Regions from separate parts of the Spirillospora sp. CA-108201 genome, predicted to be linked through region 2. Evidence: riboswitches for the same ligand, from Rfam matches in the RefSeq annotation. Region 2 holds a riboswitch; the other holds the start of a gene.
What was found. Region 2 has a riboswitch for ZMP and ZTP ahead of ACQEU6_RS34760 (bifunctional methylenetetrahydrofolate dehydrogenase/methenyltetrahydrofolate cyclohydrolase). Riboswitches for the same ligand answer to the same signal wherever they lie in the genome.
Positions count from the first base shown of each region.

Region 1: another riboswitch for ZMP and ZTP. It lies ahead of glyA (serine hydroxymethyltransferase); the one in region 2 lies ahead of ACQEU6_RS34760 (bifunctional methylenetetrahydrofolate dehydrogenase/methenyltetrahydrofolate cyclohydrolase).

Region 1 covers NZ_JBNJNE010000001.1:1,002,983-1,007,376, reverse strand. The annotation lists gene ACQEU6_RS04830 (GNAT family N-acetyltransferase) at 1-210, shown strand, start outside; gene ACQEU6_RS04825 (class I SAM-dependent methyltransferase) at 194-979, shown strand; gene glyA (serine hydroxymethyltransferase) at 983-2,254, opposite strand; ZMP/ZTP riboswitch at 2,308-2,394, opposite strand; partial or broken gene ACQEU6_RS04815 (DMT family transporter) at 2,499-3,314, opposite strand; gene ACQEU6_RS04810 (Lrp/AsnC family transcriptional regulator) at 3,424-3,915, opposite strand; gene ACQEU6_RS04805 (MFS transporter) at 3,993-4,394, opposite strand, start outside.
Region 2 covers NZ_JBNJNE010000001.1:7,212,319-7,216,712, reverse strand. The annotation lists gene ACQEU6_RS34765 (FHA domain-containing protein) at 144-863, shown strand; gene ACQEU6_RS34760 (bifunctional methylenetetrahydrofolate dehydrogenase/methenyltetrahydrofolate cyclohydrolase) at 1,031-1,879, opposite strand; ZMP/ZTP riboswitch at 1,944-2,029, opposite strand; gene ACQEU6_RS34755 (GNAT family N-acetyltransferase) at 2,159-2,752, shown strand; gene ACQEU6_RS34750 (hypothetical protein) at 2,767-2,943, opposite strand; gene ACQEU6_RS34745 (GAP family protein) at 3,096-3,722, opposite strand; gene purH (bifunctional phosphoribosylaminoimidazolecarboxamide formyltransferase/IMP cyclohydrolase) at 4,032-4,394, opposite strand, start outside.

The sequences.
Region 1 (4,394 bases), 6.2 Mb from region 2:
CTCCTCGCGCTGGCCAGGGACCGCGGCCTGGTGGAGGTGCGCGCGACCGCGCTGAGCGAGAACGCCCGGATGCGGCGGCTGCTGACCTCCCTCGGGGGGCGGACGCGGCGCACCGGGGACACCGCGATCGTGGAGATCAGGCTGCGGCTGGACGGCCGTCCCGCCGGGCCGGCGACGCTGGCAGGATGGGCGGGTGACCGGCGTATATGACGACCCCTGGGCGTACGAGCTGGCGTGCTCGTTCCGCGACGTGCCGGCCGAGGCGGACGTGCTGCTCGCCTGGTGCGCCGAGCGGGGCCTCGTCCCCGGCACGGTGCTGGAGCTGGCCGCCGGGCCCGCCGAGCACGCCCGCGAGTTCGGCCGCCGCGGGCTGGCGGCGACGGCGCTCGACCTCAACCCGCGCATGTGCGCCTACGCGGCCCGCGAGGCCGAACGCGCCGGCGTCGGACTGGAGGTCGTCGAGGGCGACATGACACGGTTCGCGCTGGGCCGCCGCTTCGACCTCGTCGCGACCATGCTGGACTCCACGTCCCATCTCATGACGCTGGACGCGTTCGTGGCGCACCTGCGGTGCGCCGCCGCGCACCTGGCCCCCGGCGGCCTCTACGTCATCGAGATGTCGCACCCCCGGGACCGGCTGGGCGACGACCCGAGCGTCAGCACCGCCTGGACGGTCGAGCGGGACGGCGTCCGCGCGAGCGTGCGCTGGGGCGAGCCGTCCGACCGGCTGGACCCGGTCACCCAGATCGCCGACGACCGGGTCACGATGACCATCGACGGGAAGGGCGCGGAGCCGCGGGTCGTCCGCGACGTCGTGCCCTACCGGTTCTGGACGGCCACCGAGCTGGACGCCGCGATCCGCCTCGCGGGAGGGCTGGAGGCGGTCGCGCAGTACGGCGACTTCGGGGCCGGCGAGGGCGCGGTGCCCCTCGCCGACCCCGCGGCCTGGCGCATGATCACGCTGCTGCGCCCACGCTGAGCGTCACGGCTCGGAACGCCAGCCGGGCATCGGGTAGGACGCGAGCAGCTCGCGGACCTGCCCGGCGACCCGGTCCAGGACCGCCTCGTCCTGCTTGGCGGTGGCGTGCACGACCTCGTCGATCCACGCCGCGAGCCGCGGCATGTGCTCCTCGCCGATCCCCCGGGTGGTGATCGCGGCGGTGCCGAGCCGCAGCCCGGACGGGTCGAACGGCTTGCGCGGGTCGAACGGGACGGCGTTGTAGTTCAGCTCGATGCCGGCGCGGTCGAGGGCCTGCGCGGCGGGCTTGCCCGCGACGCCCTTGGCGGTCAGGTCGATGAGGATGAGGTGGTTGTCGGTGCCGCCGGAGATCAGGTCGTAACCGCGGTCCAGCAGCGCTGCGGCGAGCACCTTGGCGTTCGCGACGACCTGCCGCGCGTACCCGGCGAAGTCCGGCCGCGCCGCCTCCTTCAGCGCGACGGCGATCGCGGCCGTCGTGTGGTTGTGCGGGCCGCCCTGCAGGCCGGGGAAGACGGCCTTGTCGACGGCCTTCGCGTGCTCGGCCGTCGAGAGGATCATGGCGCCGCGGGGGCCGCGCAGCGTCTTGTGCGTGGTGGTGGTGACGACGTCGGCGTGCCCGACCGGGGACGGGTGCGCGCCGCCGGCGACCAGACCCGCGATGTGCGCGATGTCGGCGGCCAGGACCGCGCCGGTCTCCCGGGCGATCTCGGCGAACGCCGGGAAGTCGATCGTCCGGGGGACCGCGGTGCCGCCGCACCAGATCAGCTTCGGGCGCTCCTTGAGGGCGAGGTCGCGGACCTGGTCCATGTCGACCCGGCCGGTGTCGGCGCGCACGTCGTAGCGGACGGGCCGGAACCACTTGCCGGTGGCCGACACCGACCAGCCGTGCGTCAGGTGGCCGCCCATCGGCAGCGACAGGCCCATGACCGGGTCGCCGGGCTCCAGGAACGCCATGTAGACGGCGAGGTTGGCGGGCGAGCCCGAGTAGGGCTGGACGTTGGCGTGCTCGGCGCCGAACACGCCCTTCGCCCGCTCGATGGCGAGCAGCTCGACCGGGTCGATGTTCTGCTGGCCCTCGTAGTAGCGCTTGCCCGCGTAGCCCTCGGAGTACTTGTTGGTCAGGACCGTGCCGGCGGCCTCCAGCACCGCCTCCGAGACGTAGTTCTCCGAGGCGATCAACCGGATCTTCTCGTACTGGCGGCGGGCCTCGGCCTCCACCAGCGCGGCGATCTCGGGGTCCTGGCCCTGCAGATGGGATACGGCCGGTTCGTGCATCGTGAGCCTCCGCGCTGCTCGCGCCGGGGCTTCGGGCGCCCCGGCGAAGGGGACCCGTACACCCAGGCGCGCGGTGTGCGGACTACTTTCGCTCCCCGGTGGTCGTCTCCACCTTGACTGCGCCAGTCGCGTGGCCGCCATCATACCGGGCCGCCCCGGTCCCGCGCGGCGCGCGTGCGGGGACCGACACCACGAACAGCCCGCCCATCAGCAGCAGGGAACCCGCCGCGACCGGCGCCGACATCCGCTCGCCGAGGACGGCCACGGCCAGCCCGGTGGCGACGAGCGGTTCGGCGAGGCTCAGCGTCCCGGCGGTCGCCGCCGTCACCCGGCCGAGACCGGTGACGAAGAACATGTACGCGGCGGCGGTGGCGGCGATCCCCAGCCAGGCCACCAGTGCCGCCGGGCGCGGCGCGGCGAGGGCCGGCAGCTCCGGCAGCGTCCAGGGCAGCAGGGCCGCTCCCCCGGCCAGCAGCGTCACCGCAACCGCGCCCGCCATCCGGGCCCCGCCCATCCCGGTCCCGAGACCGGTCAGGACCTTCGCCGACACCGTGTAGACGCCGAAGCACGTGCCGGCGGCCAGGCTCAGCGCGATCCCGGCCGGGTCGGCGTGGACGGCCTCTCCCGGCACCATCAGCAGCGCCACGCCGCCGACCGCGCAGGCCGTCCCGGCCCACCAGCGGCGGCCGAGCCGGGCACCCAGGACGAGCCGCTCGCACAGGCCGGTCGAGACGGGCGCGAGCCCGAACACGACGGCGGTCGCGACGGCGGCGCCCGTGCGGTCGACCGCGCTGAAGAACGACGCCTGGAAGGTGCCGGTCGCGACCGAGGCCGCCGCGAGGGACGGCCAGGTCCGGCGGGTCAGCGCCAGGAACGCGCGGCGGTCGGCCGCGAGCACGAGGACGGCGAGGACGAGCCCGCCCGAGAGGATCCGGGCGCCGCCGACCGCCACCGGGCTCGCGGACGGCCCGGCCAGCACCTGCGCCGGCCCGACCGTCCCCCAGAGCACGCCCGCGGCGAGCACCAGCAGCGCACCGGATGAGTTGTTCCGTCGGTCCATGCCGCCGAAGCTAGGTGAACGTGCGGAACCAGACGCACTGAGCCGTCGTTCGTTCGCCCTGGGCCCCTAGCACCGTCATTCCTTCGCCACGGGCGGCGAACTCCAGCCGTCAGCTGTAGGGCGTTCGCCCTCCGGGCCTGTGGTCCGACGGAAGTTCGGACTGCTCCACCGGCTGCACGTAGTCGTACACGACGATGGTGCGGACGTCGACGTACTCCTTGCGGCGCGCCAGCCGGTCGAGCACGAAGTCGCGGAGGTAGGCGGTGCTCGGCACGGCCACGTGGACGAGCAGGTCCTCGTTCCCGGTCACGACGAAGACCGCCACCGTCTCGGGCATGGAGGCCATGCTGTCGCGGGCGGACTCGATCGCCTCGCGCGACTGCGGCCGGATCCTGATCGAGATCAGCGCCTGCACGCCGCGTCCCAGCCGCTCCAGGTCGGCCGCGGCGTGGAACCCCGTGATGACGCCCCGCGAGCGCAGCGCGCGCGTCCGCTCCAGGGCCGTGGACGGCGCGATCCCCACCGCCTCCGCCAGTTCGCGGTTGGTCTGCCGCCCGTCCCGCTGCAGGCGCCGCAGGATCGCCTGGTCGACCGCGTCCATAGGGTTCCTCCCGAACTGTCCGGCGGACGCCGAACTCCCGCGCGGGAATCGCGCCCGGACGTCCCGTTCCCCGAAGATTATTCGCCCCGGGCCGTGCCCGCCACGCCGCCCGCCACGCCGCCCGCCGTGGTGCCCGCCGCGGCCAGCAGCGCGCAGGTGCCGACCCCGGTGAGGGCCCACGCCGCGCCCGCCGGTCCGAGGTCGAAGAGACGGCCGATCACCAGGTCGCCGGCGAAGGAGAACATGCCGGCGCTGAACGCCAGCACGCCGTAGTACGAGCCGAAGCGCTCCGGCGGGGCGCGGCGCGCGGTGCGCTGGAAGACCGACGGCTGCACGAGGCCGTTGGCGGCCCCGTTGAGGACGGCCGCGAGCATCAGCGGGCCCTGCTGCGTGCCGTCCAGCGCCGCGAGGACGAAGAACCCCGCCGCCGCGCACAGCAGCCCCGCCCGCAGCACCCACGGCCGCTCGCCGCGGCGCCG
Region 2 (4,394 bases):
CTCAAGGTGATGGCCGAGAGCTCGGAATCCCCTGCGCCATCGGTCCTACTCGCCAGTAGGAGGGTGTGACGGCATGGCACCCGGGTAACCCGGCAGACAGGGGTCGCTAACTAGCTGGGAGGACTGCCGTGGAGGGGCCGTTCATGCGGATCGAGGACAGCGGGCTGGTGGTGCCGCTGCGCCCCGACGTGACGACGGTCGGGAGAGGGAGAGGAGTGGACATCCGCCTCGACGACCCGAGTGTGTCCCGATTGCACGCAGAGATCGTCCGACGTGGCCCGTACGTCTACGTGGTGGACATGGGCCTGTCCCGCAACGGGACGCGCGTCAACGGCCGGCCGATCGCCCGTCGTGTGCTGGAGGACGGTGACGTCGTGAGCTTCGGCACGGCGCGCTGCCGGTTGGGGGGCATCCCCCGTGAGGAGGTCGACCCGGACGTCGAACTGCGGCGCGCCGTCGCGCCCGAGCTCACCCGCCGGGAGGTCGACGTGCTGACCTCGCTGTGCCGGCCCGCCCTGTCCGACGAGGCGTTCGTGGCTCCGGCCACGGCACGCGACATCGCCGGCGAGCTGGTCGTCACGGAGGCCGCGGTCAAGCAGCACCTGCTGCGCCTCTATCAGAAGTTCCGCATCCCCGAGGGCGCCAACCGGCGCACTCGGCTCGCCAACGAGGTCATCGCCATGGGCCTCGTCCGCCCGCTGCCCCCGGTGCACGTGCCCCAGCAGGGCCGTCCGCCGATGGACGGGCGCGTCCCCGGTGCGCGCGGCGCCACCGCCGAGACGCGCCGGCCGGGCACGACCGGCCATGCTCACGCCCCGGGCCGCCCGGCGCACAGCACGGCCGCGGGACGGAGGGCCAGCTGATGTGAGACCCGCGGTCGCCCTCCCCGGCAGCGCGAACCGGAGGGCGATCGCTCAGCCCCCGACACGGCCGCGCAAGTGACGGCGCGGCCGAGGGCCACGTGAGCGGGGGCCGCCACCTGGGTGCTGGTGGCGGCCCCCGCGGCACGCCCGTCTCCGGAGACCGCCCGTCAGGCGGCCTGCTCGGCGGCCTCGACCACGTTCGCGAGGAGCATGGCGCGCGTCATCGGGCCGACGCCGCCGGGGTTGGGCGCGACCCAGCCGGCGACGTCGCGCACGTCGGCGGCCACGTCACCGGCGAGCTTGCCGTCCACGCGGGACACGCCCACGTCGAGGACGGCCGCGCCGGGCTTGACCATGCCGGCGGTGATGAGGCCGGGCACCCCGGCCGCCGCCACGACGACGTCGGCCTTGCGGGTGTGCTCGGCGAGGTCGCGCGTGGCGGTGTGGCAGAGGGTGACGGTCGCGTTCTCGGTGCGGCGGGTCAGCAGCAGGCCGAGGGAGCGGCCGACCGTGATGCCGCGGCCGACGACGGTGACCTCGGCGCCCCGCAGCGGGACGTCGAAGCGGCGCAGCAGCTCGACGATGCCCTTCGGCGTGCACGGCAGCGGGCCCGGCTGCATCAGCACGAGCCGGCCGAGGTTGGTCGGGTGCAGGCCGTCGGCGTCCTTGGCCGGATCGATGCGCTCCAGCACGCGCTGCTCGTCCAGGCCCTTCGGCAGCGGCAGCTGGACGATGTAGCCGGTGCAGGCGGGGTCGGCGTTCAGCTCGGCGACGGCGCGCTCCACCTCGTCCTGCGAGGCGGTGGCGGGCAGATCGCGGCGGATGCTCTCGATGCCGACCTCGGCGCAGTCGCGGTGCTTCATGTTGACGTAGGAGTGGCTGCCGGGGTCGTCGCCGACCAGGACGGTGCCGAGCCCGACGGAGACCCCGCGGTCGCGCAGCGCGTCGACGCGGACCTTGAGGTTCGAGCGGATCTCGGCGGCCGTGGCCTTGCCGTCCAGAATCTGTGCCGTCATGCGTTCCTCCGCGTGGATCTCGGCCGGGACCGGGCCCCGGGCGAAGAGCCCGGCCGGAAAAGGTCCCGTCCACCCAGGCGCGCGGTGTCCGGACTGTCGTTCGCTCCCCGGTGGTGATCCACCTTGACCGCGCCAGTCGCGTGAACCCCCATGCTAACCGGCCCGCCCGCAGGCGGCGGCCCCGTGGCCCCACCGCCGGACGGCCGCGCGAGTGGCCTGCGGAAAACGGCGTCGAGTGGCTCTGCCGGATGCCGCCCGCGGGCTCCTAACGTGCTCGGCATGAACGACGAATGGTTCGAGCGGCCCGTCCTGACCGGGCGTTACGTGCGGCTGGAGCCGCTGACGGCCGAGCACGCCGCGGGCCTGTTCGAGGCGTCCGAAGACCCGGAGCTGTGGACGTGGATGAGCCAGCGGCAGCCGCGAAGCGCCGCGGACATGCGCGCGCAGGTCGACAAGGCGCTGGCGGCCTGCGAGCGCGGGCTGCGCCTGCCCTGGACGCAGATCGACGCGGTGACCGGCGAGGTCGCCGGGACGACGTCGTACTACGAGATCTCCCCGTCCGACCGCGGCCTGTGCATCGGCCACACCTGGATCGGTTCGCGGTGGCGCCGGACGGGGCTCAACACCGAGGCGAAGCTGCTCCTCATGGGCCGCGCGTTCGGCGCCCTCGGAGCGATCCGGGTCGGCTGGCACACGCACGTCCGCAACGAGCGGTCGCGCGCGGCGATCGAGCGGCTCGGCGCGTCGTTCGAGGGCGTCCACCGCAAGCACCGGATCCGCGCGGACGGCTCGATCCGCGACACGGCCGTCTACGCGATGACGGACGACGACTGGCCCGCCGCCGAGCGCGCCCTGCGCGCGAGGCTGCGCTGAACCGGAACCGGCGCTCAGTCCTCGGAGCGCTCGCGCCGGCCGATGAGGCGGTCGGTTCCGTGCCAGCCGAACCGGGCGGCGAGCATCGCGGCCAGGAACGCGGCGACCAGCCCGATCACCTGCCGGGACTCCATCAGCAGCAGGTCTGCCTGGTAGACCACGCCGAGCATGAGGGACAGCAGCAGATTCATCCCGCCTCCACCACGGAACGCCCGCGCCGGGGTCAGGGGAGGGTCAGGGGGGCGCGGCAGCCTGAGGGTACCCGTCCGGCGGCGGTGCGCGGTCCCGCGGCGGGAGACGAGTCGCGCGGACGCGGGTCGCGCGCACGGGGGCGGGACCGCCGTCAGTGGATGATCGCGATGAAGATCAGGCAGCAGATGATGTTGACCATCCAGCTGTTGTGCGTCATCCACTCCCGCGCGCGGGGCATGGCGCGCTCCGCGCGCCGGTGGAACAGCAGGAGGGCGAGCAGCGGCAGCGCCGCGACCAGGAGGGTGGCGCCGATGAAGACGGCCGCCGTCGCCACGCCCTCGTGGTGCTGCTCCAGGTTGGCCCCCACGGTGAGCATCACGAGGATGTCGGAGGGCATCACGATGATCAGCAGCAGCCCGGTCTTGAACGCCCGGCCGGGTCCGGCGTTCATCAGCGACCCGAGCCATTTGGGCGGCTCGATCGTGGCCCGCTTCACGTAGTTGCGCAGGATGGCGAGCAGCAGCAGCGCGATCAGCACGTACTGGATGATCTTGCCGACCGAGCTGTCGTCGGACGGCTTGCCGATCGACACGCTGTTGCCCACCAGCGCGAAGATCCCCCGCGCGACGGCGACCCCCACGGTCGCCGAGATGGCCACGCCGGCCAGGAACGCCAGCGAGGCCCGCACGGGCCGGGGGGTCGTCACCAGGATGATCGCGGACATGATCTGCGGCCCGGCCATCATCGTGATGGCCAGCGGGAGCACCTGAAGAGTCATGGCCCCTCCCCGCCGTGCCTCCCGCAGCGCGGGAACCGCCCTCGTCAGGACTCACGGTAGAGGAGCGTTCGGGGCCGGATCCCCTGGTCGACGCGTTCTTGACCGGCGGATGATCCTTTCCTCTGCTCGGCGTGCCCCCGATGGCCCGCGCCAGGGGCGCGGCTGACCCGCCGCTGAGGAGCGTGGACGCGGCTCCCCGCGTCGTCGCGGGCCCGGGAGGCGCGCGGGCGCGCCGGCGGGACGCTCCCCGCCGGCGCGCCCGGCAGTGCGGTGCGCCTCGTGGCCCCTCAGTGGCCCCTCAGTGGCCCCTCAGTGGAAGAAGTGCCGGACGCCGGTGAAGTAGAGGGTGATGCCGGCCTTCTCCGCCGCCGCGATCACCTTGTCGTCGTTGACGGACCCGCCGGGCTCGACGATCGCGCGGACACCCGCCTCGGCCAGCACCTCCAGGCCGTCCGGGAACGGGAAGAACGCGTCGGACGCCCCCACCGACGCCGCGGCCCGCTCCCGCCCGGCCCGCGCGACGGCGAGCTTGGCGGAGTCGACCCGGTTGACCTGGCCCATGCCGACGCCGACGGTGGCGCCGTCCGCGGCCAGCAGGATCGCGTTGGACTTCACCGAGCGGATCGCCCGCCACGCGAACGCCAGGTCGCGCAGGGTCGCCTCGTCGGCGGC